4 regions of the Neorhizobium sp. 2083 genome follow, and region 4 is predicted to be linked to each of the others. Evidence: predicted binding sites of a transcription regulator. Region 4 holds the regulator's gene; each other region holds the start of a gene.
What was found. Region 4 encodes PhoB, which activates phosphate uptake and scavenging genes when phosphate is short. Its sites were predicted from a motif close to TGTCATNNANCTGTCAT; they were not measured.
Positions count from the first base shown of each region.

Region 1: J2X76_RS22900 (DUF2794 domain-containing protein) is a predicted target of PhoB. The motif match lies at 1,626-1,642, and genes of this name have one in related genera.
Region 2: J2X76_RS20065 (UDP-2,3-diacylglucosamine diphosphatase) is a predicted target of PhoB. The motif match lies at 2,339-2,355, and genes of this name have one in related genera.
Region 3: J2X76_RS09360 (DUF1045 domain-containing protein) is a predicted target of PhoB. The motif match lies at 1,620-1,636, and genes of this name have one in related genera.

Region 1 covers NZ_JAVDTC010000006.1:229,645-233,984, reverse strand. Annotated here, with positions in the region: gene J2X76_RS22910 (Bax inhibitor-1/YccA family protein) at 1-527, shown strand, start outside; gene J2X76_RS22905 (N-acetyltransferase family protein) at 634-1,191, shown strand; gene J2X76_RS22900 (DUF2794 domain-containing protein) at 1,216-1,605, opposite strand; gene J2X76_RS22895 (thioredoxin family protein) at 1,899-2,648, opposite strand; gene J2X76_RS22890 (sulfite exporter TauE/SafE family protein) at 2,845-3,582, opposite strand; gene acnA (aconitate hydratase AcnA) at 3,782-4,340, opposite strand, start outside.
Region 2 covers NZ_JAVDTC010000005.1:164,334-168,673, forward strand. Annotated here, with positions in the region: partial or broken gene J2X76_RS20055 (dipeptide epimerase) at 21-209, shown strand; gene J2X76_RS20060 (MFS transporter) at 179-1,366, opposite strand; gene J2X76_RS20065 (UDP-2,3-diacylglucosamine diphosphatase) at 1,474-2,277, opposite strand; gene J2X76_RS20070 (NADP-dependent malic enzyme) at 2,510-4,340, shown strand, end outside.
Region 3 covers NZ_JAVDTC010000002.1:254,145-258,484, reverse strand. Annotated here, with positions in the region: gene mnmD (tRNA (5-methylaminomethyl-2-thiouridine)(34)-methyltransferase MnmD) at 1-409, opposite strand, end outside; gene J2X76_RS09365 (FAD-dependent oxidoreductase) at 408-1,598, shown strand; gene J2X76_RS09360 (DUF1045 domain-containing protein) at 1,723-2,430, shown strand; gene J2X76_RS09355 (AraC family transcriptional regulator) at 2,492-3,349, shown strand; gene J2X76_RS09350 (AzlC family ABC transporter permease) at 3,579-4,286, shown strand; gene J2X76_RS09345 (AzlD domain-containing protein) at 4,283-4,340, shown strand, end outside.
Region 4 covers NZ_JAVDTC010000001.1:1,011,569-1,015,908, forward strand. Annotated here, with positions in the region: gene J2X76_RS05205 (aspartate aminotransferase family protein) at 1-548, opposite strand, end outside; gene J2X76_RS05210 (GcrA family cell cycle regulator) at 956-1,498, shown strand; gene J2X76_RS05215 (PACE efflux transporter) at 1,687-2,124, shown strand; gene phoB (phosphate regulon transcriptional regulator PhoB) at 2,131-2,814, opposite strand; gene phoU (phosphate signaling complex protein PhoU) at 2,844-3,557, opposite strand; gene pstB (phosphate ABC transporter ATP-binding protein PstB) at 3,603-4,340, opposite strand, start outside.

The DNA of each region.
Region 1 (4,340 bases), on a different contig from region 4:
GCTGGGTCGTCATGCTCGCACCGCTCGCAGTGGTGTTCTTCCTGAGCTTCCGCGTTCATAAGATGAGCGTCAGCTCGGCACAGGCCACCTTCTGGGGCTATGCCGCTCTGATGGGTCTCTCGCTGTCGTCGATCTTCCTGGTCTACACCGCCCAGAGCATCGTGCAGACGTTCTTCATCACCGCTGCGTCCTTCGGCGCGCTGTCGCTTTACGGCTACACGACGAAGAGAAGCCTGTCGGGCATGGGTTCGTTCCTGATCATGGGCCTGTTCGGCCTGATCATCGCTTCGATCGTCAACATCTTCCTGGGTTCCGCCCCGCTCGCCTGGGCGATCTCGGTCATCGGCGTTCTGATCTTCGCAGGCCTCACCGCCTACGACACGCAGAAGATCAAGGAAATGTATTTTGACGGCGACGACGTCGCGGTTGCTGGCCGCAAGGCCATCATGGGTGCACTGACCCTTTACCTCGACTTCATCAATCTCTTCACGTTCCTCCTGCAGTTCCTGGGCAACCGGAACAACTAATTCGAGGAATACGAACAGGAAAAGGCGGCCTCCGGGCCGCCTTTTTTGTTGCCCCGCTTCGCGCCGCAGCATAGGCTTGGCCATTCTTTCGAAGGCCTCAATATCAATGACATTTCATCTGCGCGACGCATCCCCCGCCGATCTTCCCACTATCACCGAAATCTATCGCGACAGCGTGCTGAACGGCACCGCAAGCTACGAGATCACTCCGCCGGACGAGATCGAGATGACCGGCCGTTTCGAGGCGATCCGGGCCAAGGGCTATCCCTATATCGCGGCGGAACAGGAAGACGGCACGCTTCTCGGTTACGCCTACGCGTCGGCCTTCCGCACCCGCCCCGCCTATCGCTGGCTGGTCGAGGATTCGATCTACCTCGCGCCCGAAGCGCGCGGCAAGGGCGTCGGCAAGGCGCTGCTCAAAGAGCTGCTGGTGCGTTGCGAGAAGCTCGGTTTTCGCCAGATGGTCGCCGTCATCGGCGGCGCGAGCCCGGCCTCCGTGGCGCTCCACCGCGGCCTCGGCTTCGAGCTGACCGGCACGTTGAAAGGCACCGGCTTCAAGCACGGGAAATGGCAGGATACGGTGCTGATGCAAGCAACCCTTGGCGAAGGCAATGAAACCGATCCGGATCCGGCAGCCTATCCCGGCTCGCTGTTTACCGAATAGCGGATCGGCGGATAACGGGCCGCCTCAGTCGATCAGCTTCAGCACCTTGTCGAACACTTTCAGCACCTGCGGCAGCTCGTGGCCGCGCTTCAGGATCATCCCGTGAGTGTTTATCACCGAATAGGCACCCTGCCTGGCGGCGAGTTTCGGGTCCTTCTCGATCCGGAAAAGCGGCGCTTCGCCGGAGCGCTTGAAGATGGAGAACACCGCCCGATCCTTCAGGTGATCGATCGCGTAGTCCTTCCACTCTCCTTCGCCGACCATGCGGCCGTAAATCCTTAATATCGCATCGAGTTCCCGCCGGTGGAAGGTGACCGGTGCTGGATCGCGGTTTTGCCGATAATCACTGAGATCGACGACAACGGCTGTGTCCTGGGGTCTCTGTCCCCCCGGCAAATCCGGCTGATCTGTCATCAAGACTCCCAAATCGTCAAATGTCAGAGATATGACAGTGTGCCCGAGAGGCGGTAAAAATCAACCCCGCAATCCCGCCGGCGGTGAACCGGACGATTTTATTCTTGCCCCATTTCGAACAAAAGAGCGCCCGATTTCGAAGCGAGATTGATGGCGTTGGTTGGCGCCGTTTTTCTGCGCCATATGGCCCGGTCTGGTCGCATTGACCCTTACCCCCAGCCCCCCAATGTTATTGGATCGGGCCGCCAACAATCAATCACGACAGTCCGGCAAGCTTTGAACCACGCCAGCGGTCAGTATTTCTTGCGGCCCGCCATCAGCACGGTGGCGCCGAGGATGGCGCCCGGCTCGCCGCCCGGCCCCGACGCCTGCAGCAGGATCGCGCAGCCATCCTTCTTCGACTTGCCCATCAGCTTGCCCGGCAAGGTCAGCTTCATGCTCTGGCCGTTCCATGTGCCGACCGACTGCACGTCGTAAACGGCGTGCCAGTATTCCATTGTCTTGCCGCTGTTTTCGCCCTTGGTGACATCCACCTGCTGGCGTTTGGTGAAATAGGCGACGACGACGTCCGCCTGTCCCTTGCCGGCGTCGATCTCGATCTCGATCTCGTCGCCGCGCATCGCCGCGGTGACCGGAACGTCGAGCCCCTTGCCGTTCTGGCTAAGCGTCTTCACCTTGTCGTTGATGACGGCGAGATCGGTGCCCTTGACGTGGTCGCGGCCGTTGATGACGACCTGGGGAGTGTAGACGCCGCTGCGCCCGAGCGACTTGGCATAACCATATTGCCGCTCCGTATTCTCCTTCGAGCTCAGCGTGTCGGTCCAGCCGAGGTAGTTCCAGTAATCGACGTGATAGGAGAGCACGACCATGTCGCCCTGGGCCACAAGCTCGCCGAGCGCGGCATCGGCCGGCGGACAGGAGGAGCATCCTTGAGACGTGAAAAGCTCGATCACGCCCTTCGGCGCCCTGACCTCCCCCGCAAATGCGGCGCCGGCATAGACCAGGCCCGCAACGAGGATTACGGAGCGAAAACGAAAGGGCATGGGTGGCAGACCTTTTTATCAGGGCAACTGTTATCCACGATTGCTCGCGGCGATCAAGGGCCTAACGCACTGGATGGCGGAAAGTAACCACCGGGAACCTTCAAGAGAAAGTCACGAAGGGGTGAAGAGCGGATAATTGATCGGTTTCCCGAATGCGTTTCGTCGGGTGCCAAATTTTGCGAAAAACGCGCCCGGGTCAAATCAGTTTGAGCAACCCTTGAGTAAAATAAACGGCACCGACACCGGTGACGATCCAGCGCGTCCAGGCGCGGAAATTCTGGTCGGTCATCCTCTGCAGGATGTCATTGCCCGCCCGCGCCCCGAGTATGGCAACCGGCGCCGCCACCAGCACCGCGATCCACTCGGTGGTCGGCAGCTGCGAGGCCGCATTCCAGTAGAACACCACCTTCGTCGCATGCGAGGCGACCTGTACCGCCGCCTTGGTGGCGATCACCTTGCGCCGGTCCATCGTGGTGCGGATGAAGAAGATGTCGATCGTCGGCCCCGACACGCCGACGCCGACCGTCAGCGCCCCGGCGATCAACCCGCAGACCAGCGCATGCAGCGGCTTCGAGGCATCGAGCCTCAGCTTCGACACCGGCATCCAGACAAGGATCGGCATCAGCCCAATCGCGATCGACACGACGATCAGGTCCGGCTGGTAGTCGACGATCAGCAGGATGACGCTGGAGATGATGAGACCGAGGCAGAGGATGCCGAGAATGCGGTAGTCGATATAGGCGCGGGAAAACCAGGCGCGCGACCCGTTCGATACCATCTGGATGACGCCGTGGATGGCGATCGCGGTGCCGACGGGAAAGAGAAAAAGCAGCACCCAGAGCAGGATCAGTCCGCCCGCCATGCCGAAGATTCCCGAAAGCAGCGATGTCAGGAAAACGGTGACGGCCATTCCGGTGAGGATGACGACGGTCAAGGCACGGGACCTTATGTGTTGGAACTGCCCCTCATCCGCCTGCCGGCACCTTCTCCCCGCTCGCGGGGAGAAGGTACGAGCCGCAAACTCTGAAGTCCCCTCTCCCCGCGTGCGGGGAGAGGGCTAGGGTGAGGGGCAGCGTAACTCTCGTGGAGAAATTGGTGGCCCGCAGGCTAAGCCTGCGGGCGGCGTTCGTCACTTAGGCAGCCAGATCGCGCAGAACGGTCTGCAGGATGCCGCCGTTGTTCATGTAGATGACCTCGTCGAGCGTATCGATGCGGCAAAGGATGTTGATTTCCTTCACCGTGCCGTCGCCATAGGTGATCTTGGCGATCTTCCATTCGCGCGGCTTGATATCGCCTTCGAGGCCTTCGATGGTGACGGTTTCATCACCCTTGAGGTCGAGGCTGGCCCAGGTCGTGCCCTCTTCGAAGACGAAGGGAACGACGCCCATGCCGACCAGGTTCGAGCGGTGGATACGCTCGAAGGACTGGGCGATGACCGCCTTGACGCCGAGAAGGTTAGTGCCCTTCGCGGCCCAGTCGCGCGACGAACCGTTGCCGTATTCGACACCGGCGAAGATGACGAGCGGGGTGCCCTCGTCCTTGTACTTCATGGCCGCGTCATAGATCGACATCTCTTCCTTGGACGGATAGTGGATGGTGTAGCCACCTTCCTTGCCGTTCGGGCCGAGCATGTGGTTGCGGATGCGGATGTTGGCGAAGGTGCCGCGCATCATGACTTCATGGTTGCCACGG
Region 2 (4,340 bases), on a different contig from region 4:
TATGATCGCTCCGGCCGCTGATGGGATTTGCGGTGATGATCGGCTGCATGGTCGGCTCTTCGCTTGCCATGGCGCCGGCCGCGCTGCTTGCCCAGGACGCGGATTATGCGGATCTCGACGGGCCGCTGCTGCTTGCCCGCGACCGGCCGGACAGGCTGCGTTACGAAGGATCCCTCGTCTATCCGCCGGATGCGACCCTCTGGGGCTGAAGTCTTGCCGCAAGCGCGATGATCGCCAGGCCGACAAGTGCCAGGACGGACATGGCGACGTAGCTCGTCAGGCCGAACTGGCGGTAGAGCATTCCGGAAAGCACCGTCGACAGCGCCAGGAAAACGCCGTTGTAAAACACATAGGCGCCCTGCATCGAGGCTTCCTGGTCCTCGCGCACCGCCTCGACCAGCCGATGCTGGATGCCGATATGCACGAAGGCGAAGGTGAAGGCATGGGTGGCCTGCAGCGCCAGATATCCCCAGAAATCGAGCGGCATCGGAAACAGCGTCCAGCGCAGCACCGCCACGGCACACCCTATCCGCATCAGCGTCCAGGGCGAAACCCTGCGGGCGATCCAGCCTGCCGCAAAGAAGACCAGGATCTCCGACACGACTGCGGCACTCCAAAGCACGCCGATCGAACCGTTCGAAAAGCCGATCTGCTGCCAGTGGATCGTGCCGAACGTATAGAACATGCCGTGGCCCGCCTGCGCGACCGATGCGCCGATCATCAGCACATGCAGATCGAGGCGCCTGAGCGAGCTCGGCTGAGGCATCCGGTCGACGTCCGGCCGCAACACCGCCCTGCCGAGCCTGGGCGCGGCGAAGGCGACGCCGACGGTCAGCAGAAAGCCGACCGCCATCGCCGAAGGGATGGCCTGGAAGCCCCAGAAGCCGCGCAGTTCGCCGACCAAAAGCGTCACGGCCACGAAGCCGACCGATCCCCACACCCGCATCGAGCCATATTGGAAACCCCAGCGCCGGACCCCGCTGACGGCGATTGATTCGACGATCGGCGCATAGGGCGCAAAAACCGCCGCCTGAACGGCAACGACGATCAGAACCGGCCAGAAGTCGCGGATGAAGAACATGGCGAACGCCGTCAGCAGCGACAGGGCACCGGACCAGGCGAGCATCAGCGTTCGTTCCGTCATGCGGTCGGCCAGCAGACCGGCAACCGGAGCGGCGGCCACGCGCAGGAAAAGCTGGGCTGCGAGCACAATGCCGATTTCGAACTCGGTGAAAGCCAGCCCGTCCAGCCAGACGGGCAGATAGGGCAGAATCACGCCATTCACCCCGAGCGGCGCCCCATAGGCAATCGCGCAGCGCAACTGGAAGAACCGGGGCGCGGATTGCGCCGTATTTGAGGGAATCACGATTTCACGGGTGGGTTGCTGAAGTTTCAGCTTACCTAACACACACCCCGGTGCCTGCCTATGGCAAGAAATGGCCTCTTGACCGCCGGCCCGCCATCGCAGGCCGCTCAGGCGGCCTGCATGTCCTCAAGGGATTTCGGCGCCGGCAGGGACTTGATCTCGGCCGTGGCCGTGATGTTCTGCCAGGAGATCATCTCCAGCGTGCCGTCGAAGTTCTCGGCGATCGCCGTGCAGCTTTCCACCCAGTCGCCGGTATTGACGTAGTGGATGCCGTCGATGTCTTCCATCACGGCGTGATGGATGTGGCCGCAGATGACGCCATCGACATTGTTACGGCGGGCTTCGTCGGCGACGACCCGCTGGAACTCGCCGATGAAGTTCACGGCGTGCTTGACCTGCAGCTTGGCCCAGGCCGAGAACGACCAGTAGGGCATGCCGAGGCGACGGCGGATGGCGGCAAGGCCGATATTGATGACGATGGCCGCGTCATAGGCCCAGTCGCCGAGATAGGCGAGCAGGCGCGCATTGCGGACCACGACGTCGAATTCGTCGCCATGCAGGATCAGGTATTTCTTGCCGTCGGCCATTTCGTAGATTTCGCGCTCGGCAACTTCGATGCCACCGAAATGGGTGCCGGGGAAGGAACGCAGGAATTCGTCGTGGTTGCCGGGGATGTAGACGATGCGGGTGCCCTTGCGCGCCTTGCGCAGCAGCTTCTGGACCACGTCGTTGCAGCCCTGCGGCCAGTACCAGTTGCGCTTCAGCCGCCAGCCATCGACGATGTCGCCGACCAGGAAGATGGTCTCCGCTTCATGATAGCGCAGGAAATCCAGGAGAAAATCCGTTCGGGCCGCCTTGGAGCCCAGGTGAACGTCCGAAATGAAGAGCGTTCTGAAATGCCGTGTATCCATCTCACCGGTCACGAAGTCGTCCTTTCGCTGCCGCTTCTAGGGGCTTCAAAACCAGACTCGTGTTTCAGGATGATGACAGGGGCCGGGAAAGGCGGATCACGACGCCCGACCGGCCATGTTCCAATTTCCGCCATGACCGCAAATTACCTGCTGTCGCTTCTGGTCGATTGATGTAATGAGAGGTCTCTCCTTTCGACCCCTCAAAGACAAAACAAGCAAGCCAGGAGGAACGATGAACGCGCAGGACAAACCGAAGGCGCCGACCATGCCGGTCAATGCCGATCTCGACGAACAGGCGCTGTTCTTCCACCGCTACCCACGTCCCGGCAAGCTGGAGATCCAGGCGACCAAGCCGCTCGGCAACCAGCGCGACCTGGCGCTCGCCTATTCCCCGGGCGTTGCAGCGCCCTGCCTGGCGATCCGCGACAATCCGGACATGGCGGCGGATTATACCGCCCGCGCCAATCTCGTCGCCGTCATTTCCAACGGCTCGGCCGTGCTCGGTCTCGGCAATATCGGTCCGCTGGCCTCCAAGCCGGTCATGGAAGGCAAGGCGGTCCTCTTCAAGAAATTCGCCGGCATCGACGTGTTCGATATCGAGATCGAGGCGCCCGGCATCGAGGCGATGGTTTCGACCGTCTCGGCGCTGGAACCCACCTTCGGCGGCATCAACCTCGAAGACATCAAGTCGCCGGAATGTTTCGAAGTCGAGCGCCGGCTGCGCGAAAAGATGAACATCCCGGTCTTCCACGACGACCAGCACGGCACCGCGATCATCGTCGCCGCCGCGATCCTGAACGGGCTGGAACTTGCCGGCAAGAACATATCCGACGTCAAGATCGTCACGTCGGGCGCGGGTGCCGCGGCGCTCGCCTGCCTGCATCTCCTCGTCTCGCTCGGCGCGAAGAAGGAGAATATCTGGGTCCACGACATCGAAGGCCTCGTTTATGACGGGCGCAACACGCTGATGGACGAGTGGAAGGAAATCTACGCCCAGAAGAGCGACAAGCGGGTGCTTGCCGACAGCATCGGCGGTGCCGACGTGTTCCTCGGCCTGTCCGCCGCCGGCGTGCTGAAGCCCGAACTGCTGGTCCAGATGGCCGAAAAGCCGCTGATCATGGCGCTTGCCAACCCGACGCCGGAAATCATGCCGGAGCTCGCCCGCGCCGCGCGCCCGGACGCGATGATCTGCACCGGCCGTTCGGACTTCCCGAACCAGGTCAACAACGTGCTGTGTTTCCCCTACATCTTCCGCGGCGCGCTCGATTGCGGTGCCCGGACGATCAACGAGGAAATGAAGATGGCAGCGGTCAAGGCGATCGCAGCTTTGGCCCGCGAGGAAGTTTCCGACGTCGCGGCGCGGGCCTATTCCGGCGAGACGCCGATTTTCGGCGCCGACTACCTGATCCCCTCGCCCTTCGATCCGCGCCTCATCCTGCGCATCGCGCCGGCGGTTGCCAGGGCTGCCGCCGAAACCGGTGTCGCCTCGCGGCCGATCCATGATTTCGAGGCTTATCTCGACCAGCTGAACCGCTTCGTCTGGCGTTCCGGTTTCGTGATGAAGCCGATCTTCAGCGCCGCCAAGGTTTCGGAAAGGAACCGGGTGATCTTCGCGGAAGGCGAGGACGAGCGCGTGCTGCGCGCCGCCCAGGTCCTGCTCGAGGAAAAGACCGCAACCCCGATCCTGATCGGCCGTCCCTCGGTCATCGAGGCGCGGCTTGCCCGCTTCGGCATCCGCATTCGCCCGAATGTCGACTTCGCCGTGGTCAACCCGGAAGACGATCCGCGCTACCGCGACTATGTCGACGAATATTTCGCACTGGTCGGCCGCGAAGGCATCAATCCGGAAGCGGCGCGCACCATCGTGCGCACCAACAACACGGTGATCGGCGCGCTGGCGGTCAAGCGCGGCGATGCGGACGCGCTGATCTGCGGCGTCGAAGGCCGTTACGACAAACATCTCAACGACGTGAACCAGATCATCGGCAAGCGCCCGGACGTCTGCGCCTTCTCGGGCCTCAGCCTTGTCATTTCCCAGCGCGGCGCGATGTTCTTCACCGACA
Region 3 (4,340 bases), on a different contig from region 4:
CGTCAGGCCATGCCCCGACCAGCGCCTGCCGTTCCGCGTCGATCTCCGGCCAGCGGGCAAGCGCCCGATCGATCTCGTCGCGCTGCATCGGATAGAGCTCGAACGAGGTGAAATGCAGCTTTGCGCCGGGGGCGCGGAAAAGCTTCCATTGCCGCCAGGTCTCGCAGAAATTCAGGCCGGTGCCGAAGCCGAGTTCGCCTATCCGGAAATTCTGACGCCCTTCCCAGCGCTCCGGCAGGCCGTTGCCGGCCAGGAACGTGTGGCCGCATTCCAGCCGCCCGTCGGTGCGGCAATAAAAGTGATCGCCAAATTTCTGGGAATAGGGCATATCGCCCTCATGCCAATCCAGGGCCTGGGCATCGGGATTCTGGCTGTCGGTCGCACGAACTTCAGGATGACGATCACTCATGGGACATGCGGATAATCCTGCCGGCTTCGGCGGTCAATCTCATGTCCTTCCGTCATCCGCGGATCTCGTCATCGTCGGTGGCGGCGTCATGGGCCTGTGGGCGGCGGTCAAGGCCGAGCGTCTGGGTATCCGCACCCTGCTTGTCGATGCCGGCCCGCTGGGGCAGGGGGCGAGCGGCGGGCTGCTCGGCGCCCTGATGCCGCACATGCCGGACAAATGGAACGACAAGAAACAGTTCCAGTTCGATGCGCTCCTGTCGCTGGAAGACGAGATCGCCGAGCTTGAGGCCGAGACCGGGATGGCCTGCGGCTACCGCCGGTCCGGCCGGCTGATCCCGCTGCCGAAGCCGCATCTGCGAAAGATCGCGCTCGGCCATTCGGCCGATGCCGAAGCGTGCTGGCGGCGCGGCGAGCGGCGTTTCCACTGGCATGTGCTCGACCGCCCCCCGCAGAAGGGGTGGCCGGATGCCTCCTTTGCCGCGGCCGGCCTCGTCCACGACACCTTTGCGGCGCGCGTATCGCCGCGCGGCCTAGTTTCGGCGCTTGCCGCCTTCCTTCGATCCGCGGGCCATGTGCAGGTCGTCGAGGGGATCGAGGCGGAGACGATCGACCCGGTATCGAATAGGATTATATTCCGCGGGGGCGAAAGCGTCGCGTTCGGGCACTGCATCGTCTCGGCCGGCCACCGATCCTTCCCGCTGCTTGAAGGGATTTCGCCACCCTATCCGCGTCTCATCGGCCAGCCGGTCAAGGGACAGGCGGCCCTGCTGAAGGCCGATATCGACCCCGCCCTGCCGGTGATCTTCCTGAACGGTCTTTATGTGGTCGCTCACGAGGGTGGCCATGTGGCGGTCGGCAGCACCAGCGAGGATGTGTTCGACGATCCGTCCTCGACCGATATCCAACTCGACGACCTCATCTTGCGTGCCCGGGCACTGGTGCCGGCCCTGGCCAAGGCCCCGGTTGCCGAGCGCTGGGCGGGATTGAGGCCGAAGGCGATCGACCGCGATCCGATGGTCGGCCCGCATCCCGATCACGCCCGAGTGATTGCGCTCACGGGTGGTTTCAAGGTGAGTTTCGGCATCGCGCACAGGTTGGCGGATGCGGCGCTCAATGCCGTGAATGGCCGGGAAATGCGGCTTCCGTCGTCATTCACGCTCGCCAATCATCTGGCGGTCGCCTCGCGTTAAACGCGAGTTTTCGGCCCTCCGCGTCGTTATTCTGTCACGCAAATCACTTAACCCCCACCGCAGGGATTGTTGAGCAATGCGTAAAACAACGGGGTTGCTGAAAAGGACGTTCAGAAGGTGACGCATGCGCTATGCCATTCATTTCACGCCTCCGGCGCATGATCCGCTGACGCTGGCCGCGGCCCAGTGGCTTGGCCGCAACGCCTTTTCGGGCGATGCGACGGAGCCGCCGGCAATCCGCGGCATGGGCATTCACGAGGTCGCTTTCCACACCGCACTGCCGCGCCGCTACGGTTTCCATGCGACGCTGAAGGCGCCGTTCCGGCTGGCGCCCGACGTTACCGAATCGATGCTGCTGCGCCACCTGATGCGGTTTGCCGGAACCCACAGCCCGTTCGAGCTGCCCAGGCTCGAAGTCGTGCGGCTCGGCAATTTTTTCGGCCTGGCGCCGGTCGTGCCCTGCGACACCATGCGGTTTCTTGCCGCGTCCGTCGTCCAGGAATTCGACAATTTCCGCACGCCGCTGACCGAGGCAGAACTGGAACGCAACGATCCGGGCAATCTGTCTGCACCGCAATTCGCCAACCTGCACCGCTGGGGCCATCCTTACGTGATGGACGAGTTCCGGTTCCACATGACGCTGACCGGCCCGTTGCTGCCGGTCGAGATGCCGCGTTTCGATCTGGCGCTGCGCGACTATTTCGAACCCTACCTGAAAAAGCCGGTCGAGATCGCCAATCTGGCGCTGTTCATCGAGGAAGAGCCGGGCGCTCCTTTCCAGGTGCATTCGCTGCATCCGATGGGTCGCGTGGCGGCGCGCAAGATCGCCTGAAAGACTGAAGGCGGTCACTTTTGTTCAAGAGGCCGGCGCGGAAATCTGCTATATCCGCGCGATGCAGAACGTCTCGCAGGAACAGGCAGCCGATTACATGCCGCTCGCCCAGGCGGAAACCACCCGCTTCTGGCGCGACAGCCGTTTCGGGGGCATGGAATGTCTGTCCGCCACATTCCTCACCCATGAATTCGCGCCACACGCGCACGACACGTTCAGCATCGGCGCCATCGAGCGCGGCGCCCAGATCGCGACGATCCGGGGCTTACGCGAAAGCTCGGGGCCGGGCGATCTCTATCTCATCAATCCCGGCGAGATCCACGACGGCGCGCCCGTCGAGGGCGGTTATCGCTACCGGATGATCTATCCGGACATGGCGCTGTTTCGCGAAATCCTCGAAGACGTCACCGGCAAATCCTTCCAGGGCACGCCGGCCTTCGGCAGGCAGATCCTTCACGACCAGGCGCTCGCCGACGCGTTTCACGAGGCGCACCGGACGCTCGAGGAAGGGGCGGGCGCTCTCGAAACCAGTCAGGCGATGTTCCTTGTGCTTGACGCGATGTTCCGCCGCCACGGCAGTTCGATCATCGTGCCGGCCGAGACCGCGGAGCGCACGGCGGTGCGCCAGGCCCGCGATTACCTGATCGAAAATTTCGCCTCCGATGTGGGGCTGGAGGAGTTGGCAACGGTCGCGGGTCTCAGCCGGGCGCATCTCATCCGCGCCTTCCGCAAGGAGTTCCACATCACCCCGCATTCCTTCCTCACCGACATCCGCATCCGCGCGGCGCGGCGGCGCTTGCGGGAGGGCGGCCAGCCGGCCGAGATCGCGCTCGAATGCGGCTTTGCCGACCAGGCGCATTTCACCCGGCACTTCAAGGCGCGTACCGGCCTGACGCCGGGGCAGTATCGCGCGCGCTGATCACTTTCGTTCAAGACGGCAGGTCTGGGCGCCTTTAAGCCCCTCACCCAGAGCGCAGCTTGCTGCGCTCCACCTCTCCCCGCAGGCGGGGAGAGGGGACGTGCCCCGCGCGATGTCGGAGTGAAACGGAGAGAGGGCGGCATATGTCCTTCTCCCCGCGTGCGGGGAGAAGGTGCCGGCAGGCGGATGAGGGGCAGACGCCATATCTACCCGAGATCAAGGTTATCGAATGAACGACAACACCAAACAGCAAGACTTCCTCGGCGGCATGCGCGCGATCTCGCCGCTGATCGCAGCGGTCATCCCGATCGGCCTCGTTTTCGGGGCGGTTGCGGCCACCAAGGGCCTGTCGCCGGCGGAAACGGCCCTGATGAGCGCGCTGGTGTTCGCCGGCGGTTCGCAATTCGTGGCGATGGATATCTGGACCCATCCGGCCTCCTGGACCGGCGTCGGGTTCGCAGCCCTCTTGGTCAACATCCGCCATGTGCTGATGAGCGCCTCGCTCGGCACCAGGATGGGCGGTTTCAGCCAGCCGGCGCGTTATCTCTCGATGCTGTTCCTCGCCGACGAGATCTGGGCGATGGCCGAGTTCCGGGCTAAGGTAGCAAAGCTCACGCCCGCCTGGTTCGCCGGCCTCGTCGCGCCCTTCTACCTCGCCTGGGTGCTTTCGGGGCTCGCTGGCGCTGCCCTCGGCGCCTTTCTCGGCGATCCGGTGGTGCTCGGGCTCGATTTCGCCTTTCCGGCCGTGTTCATCGTGCTGGTCATGGGCTTCTGGAAGGGGCCGGAGACCGGTGCCGTGCTGCTGGCGAGCGGGGCTGCCGCCGTCGCCACCCAGCATTTCGTGCCCGGCGTCTGGTATATCGCCGCCGGTGCCGTTGCCGGACTGGCAGCCGCCGTGCTCACCGGCAGGGCGCGGGGCGTGGAGGTGACGCCATGACCGTCGATCTCGCCACGCTTGCCGCCATCCTTGCCATGGCCGCCGCCACCGTGC
Region 4 (4,340 bases):
GGCTCGATGAGGATCGCCGCCGTCTTTTCGGTGATCGCAGCCTTCAGGGCGTCCATGTCGCCGAACGGCACCTGGTCGAAGCCTTCGACCTTGGGACCGAACCCCTCGAGATATTTCGCCTGGCCGCCGGCGGCGATGGTCGCCAGCGTGCGGCCATGGAAGGCGCCTTCGAAGGTGACGATGTGGAAGCGCTCCGGATGGCCCTTCACGAACTGGTAGCGGCGCGCCGTCTTGATGGCGCATTCCAGCGCCTCGGCACCGGAATTGGTGAAGAACACCTTATCCGCGAAAGAGTTGTCGGCGAGACGACGCGACAGCGTCTCCTGGCCCGGCTGCTCGAAGAGATTGGACGTGTGCCAGACCTTGTCGGCCTGCGCCTTCAGCGCGCCGACGAGATGCGGGTGGGCGTAGCCAAGCGAGTTGACGGCGATGCCCGCACCGAAGTCGAGATATCGCTCGCCACTCTCCGTCACAAGCCATACGCCCTCGCCGCGTTCGAAACGCAGCGGAGCCCGGGCAAACGTGTCGAAAAGCGCGGCTTCAGCCATGGCGACATCACTCCTCTAGGCAGTCTCGAAAAAGCCCGCAGAACGGGCCGAAAAATCAAAAATGCCGCCCACTGGGCGGCGGTGGCACTATCGTGGTTTAGGCCGTCAATGTCAACAAAGCTCGGCATTTTAGGCAGGTTTCGGCCGGAAAGCGCAAGCCCGGGCTTATGTGACAAAAATGACTCTCCAGGACAGCAAGTTGGGGAAAACCACGAAATCGAATCCCGCAGATTCGCCCGACTCTTGCCACGGAGTCAGCCTCACACTAGGTTAAAGATCAATTACTAGACTGCATGCGGCGGAACTAGTCACCTCAAGCATAGATATAGTGGGTGCTGCGAAATGATTTTCGCAGCAAAGGTGGAAGGATTCTGCATGCCAGCAACGTTCAAAGGCGGAGAACGGGCATGAACTGGACAGACGAGCGTGTCGAGAAGCTCAAAAGATTATGGTCGGAGGGCCTGAGTGCCAGCCAGATCGCAGCACAACTCGGAGGCGTAAGCCGGAATGCGGTGATCGGCAAGGTGCATCGCCTCAGCCTTCCCGGCCGGGCGAAAGCCGGCGGTACGGTCGCGACCGGTCGCACATCGGCGGCCAAGCGCACGACATCGGCGCCGCGGGCTCCGAACTATGCATCGCGCGTTACCACCACCACCCGGACTGTAGCCCGCGCCGTGGGCGCGACGATGGTGAAGGAAGAGATCGAGGTCGAACCTTACGAGGAGATGGAATATCGTCCCGCCTCGAACGTGGTGGTGCCGATCTCCCGTCGCCTGGCACTGACCGAACTGACCGAGCGCACCTGCAAGTGGCCTGTCGGCGATCCGCTCAAGGAAGATTTCCACTTCTGCGGCTGTGAATCCCCGGACGCCTCGCCCTATTGCAGCTATCACGCAAAGCTCGCCTACCAGCCGGTGAACGAGCGCCGCAAGGTTGCCGTTCGCGTCTGAGCGGCGGCGCGACACGAGGACAAGATCGAAAGCGGGCTTCGGCCCGCTTTTTTTGTTGCAGATGGCGGATCTGCCGGTCAGGCCTTGCTCCGGATCGGCATTGCGCCTATCTGAAGGATGGCGAGGACGACCTCCCCCATCCGGGCAAGAACTCCGGGACGACCCGGAACAGCACCCAGGAGGTCATCATGCGCTCCACACGCGACCGTATCCGCCATGCCATCAGTTTCGAGTTGATCGGGCTCGCCATCATCACACCACTCGGCGCCATCGCCTTCGGCATGCCGGCCACCGATATCGGCGTGGTCGGCATCGGCAGTGCGACGATCGCCACCGGCTGGAACTATCTTTACAATCTCGGCTTCGACCATCTGATGCAGCGTTTCACCGGCAGCACGCAGAAAAACACCGCAATACGCGTGGCGCATGCGGTGCTGTTCGAACTTGGCCTGCTCATCGCGCTTCTGCCGCTGATCGCCTGGTATCTCGGCGTCAGCATTCTCCATGCGCTGATGATGGATGTGTCTTTTGCGGTCTTCTACGTGGTCTATGCCTTCATCTTCAACTGGGCCTATGACCGGATCTTCCCGCTGCCGGAATGGCAGCGGAAGACCGAGGCGGCGTGAACCGCCTCAGGATTCCATCGAATAACCCGCGCCGCGGACGGTGCGGATGACATCCTGCATGTTGGAGAAGTTGAGCGCCTTCCTGAGGCGCCCGACATGCACATCGACAGTACGTTCGTCGACATAAATGTCGTGCCCCCAGACGCCATCCAGAAGCTGCGAACGCGAGAAGACGCGGCCGGGCGAGGCCATCAGGAACTCCAGAAGACGGAATTCGGTCGGGCCCAGGCGCACCTCACGGCTCTTTCGGTGAACGCGGTGGGTTTCCCGATCGAGTTCGATATCGCCGCAGCGGAGCACGCTGGAGAGCACTTCGGGACGGGCGCGGCGGAGCATGGCCTTGACGCGGGCCATAAGTTCCGGCGTCGAGAAGGGCTTCACCACATAATCGTCGGCGCCGGTGGCGAGGCCGCGAACACGTTCGCTTTCCTCGCCTCGGGCCGTCAGCATGATGATCGGCAAGCGCTCCGTTTCCGGACGCATGCGCAGCCGGCGGCAGAGTTCGATGCCGGAAACGCCGGGCAGCATCCAGTCGAGTATCAGAAGATCCGGCGTACGCTCCTGAAGCCGGATCTCGGCTTCGTCCCCCCGCAAGATCGTCTCGACCTCATAACCTTCCGCTTCGAGATTGTAGCGAAGAAGCACGCTGAGCGCTTCTTCATCCTCGACCACCGCGATTTTAGGCAGCATTTCAGCTCTGCTCCGTCAGCATTCCATCATTATTCGGTGATCGCACCGAGCGTGTTCGACGAGTCGTCCTTCGGGCGATCGCCTTCAGGCTGCGCGCCCGTCGTCATGTAGTAGATGGTCTCGGCGATGTTGGTGGCGTGGTCGCCGATACGCTCGATGTTCTTGGCGCAGAACAGCAGATGCGTGCAGGTGGTGATGTTGCGCGGATCTTCCATCATGTAGGTGAGGAGTTCGCGGAACAGCGAGGTGTACATCGCGTCGATCTCCTCGTCGCGGATGCGGATCGCCTCGGCCTTTTCCGCCGAACGCGTCGCGTAGACGTCGAGGACGTCCTTGAGCTGCACGAGGGCGAGATCGGAGAGATGTTCGAGACCACGGGCGAGCTTGCGCGGAACGCCGGTGCCCTGAACCGCGATGACGCGCTTGGCGGTGTTCTTGCCGAGGTCGCCGACGCGCTCCAGATCGGACGCGATGCGCAGCGAACCGACGATCTCGCGAAGGTCGGCGGCAACAGGCTGGCGGCGGGCGATCGTGACGATCGCCTTGTCGCCGATCTCGCGCTCGGCGTGATCGAGGATCACGTCGTCGGAGATGACCTTCTGGGCGAGTGCGGCGTCGGAATTGACCAGCGCGCGCACGGCGTCCGAGCACATCTGCTCGGCAAGACCGCCCATCTCGGAGATGCGGCGGCTCAGATATTTCAGTTCGTCGTCATAGGCCGACAGGATATGGGTCGATGCCATCTTCTAGTCCTCAAAATTGATTTTCAGGCGGCACGGTCGGCTGGATCAGCCGAAACGACCCATGATGTAGTCCTGGGTGCGCTGGTCGTCGGGGTTGGTGAACATCTTGTCCGTATCGTTCTCCTCGACGAGCTGGCCGAGATGGAACATGGCGGTGCGCTGCGACACGCGGGCGGCCTGCTGCATCGAGTGCGTCACGATGACGATCGTGTAGTTGGCGCGCAGCTCGTGGATGAGTTCCTCGACCTTGGCGGTCGCGATCGGGTCGAGAGCCGAGCAGGGTTCGTCCATCAGGATGACTTCCGGCGATACGGCGATCGCACGGGCAATGCACAGGCGCTGCTGCTGACCGCCAGAAAGGCCGGTGCCGGATTCATGCAGACGATCCTTGACCTCGGTCCAGAGGCCGGCGCGCTGCAGGCTCGCTTCGACGATCTGGTCCATGTCGGCCTTGCTCTTGGAAAGGCCGTGGATGCGCGGACCATAGGAAATGTTCTCGTAGATGGTCTTCGGGAACGGGTTCGGCTTCTGGAAGACCATGCCGACGCGGGCGCGAAGTTCCACGACGTCGATGTTCTGGTCGTAGATATCGTCCGTGTCGAGGGTGATCTTGCCGGTGACGCGGCAGTTCTCGATCGTGTCGTTCATGCGGTTGAGGCAACGCAGGAAGGTGGACTTGCCGCAACCGGAAGGACCGATGAGAGCCGTCACAGTGTTTTCGCGGACGTTGAGGTTCACGTCGAAAAGCGCGCGCTTCTCGCCGTAATACACAGAAACGTCCTT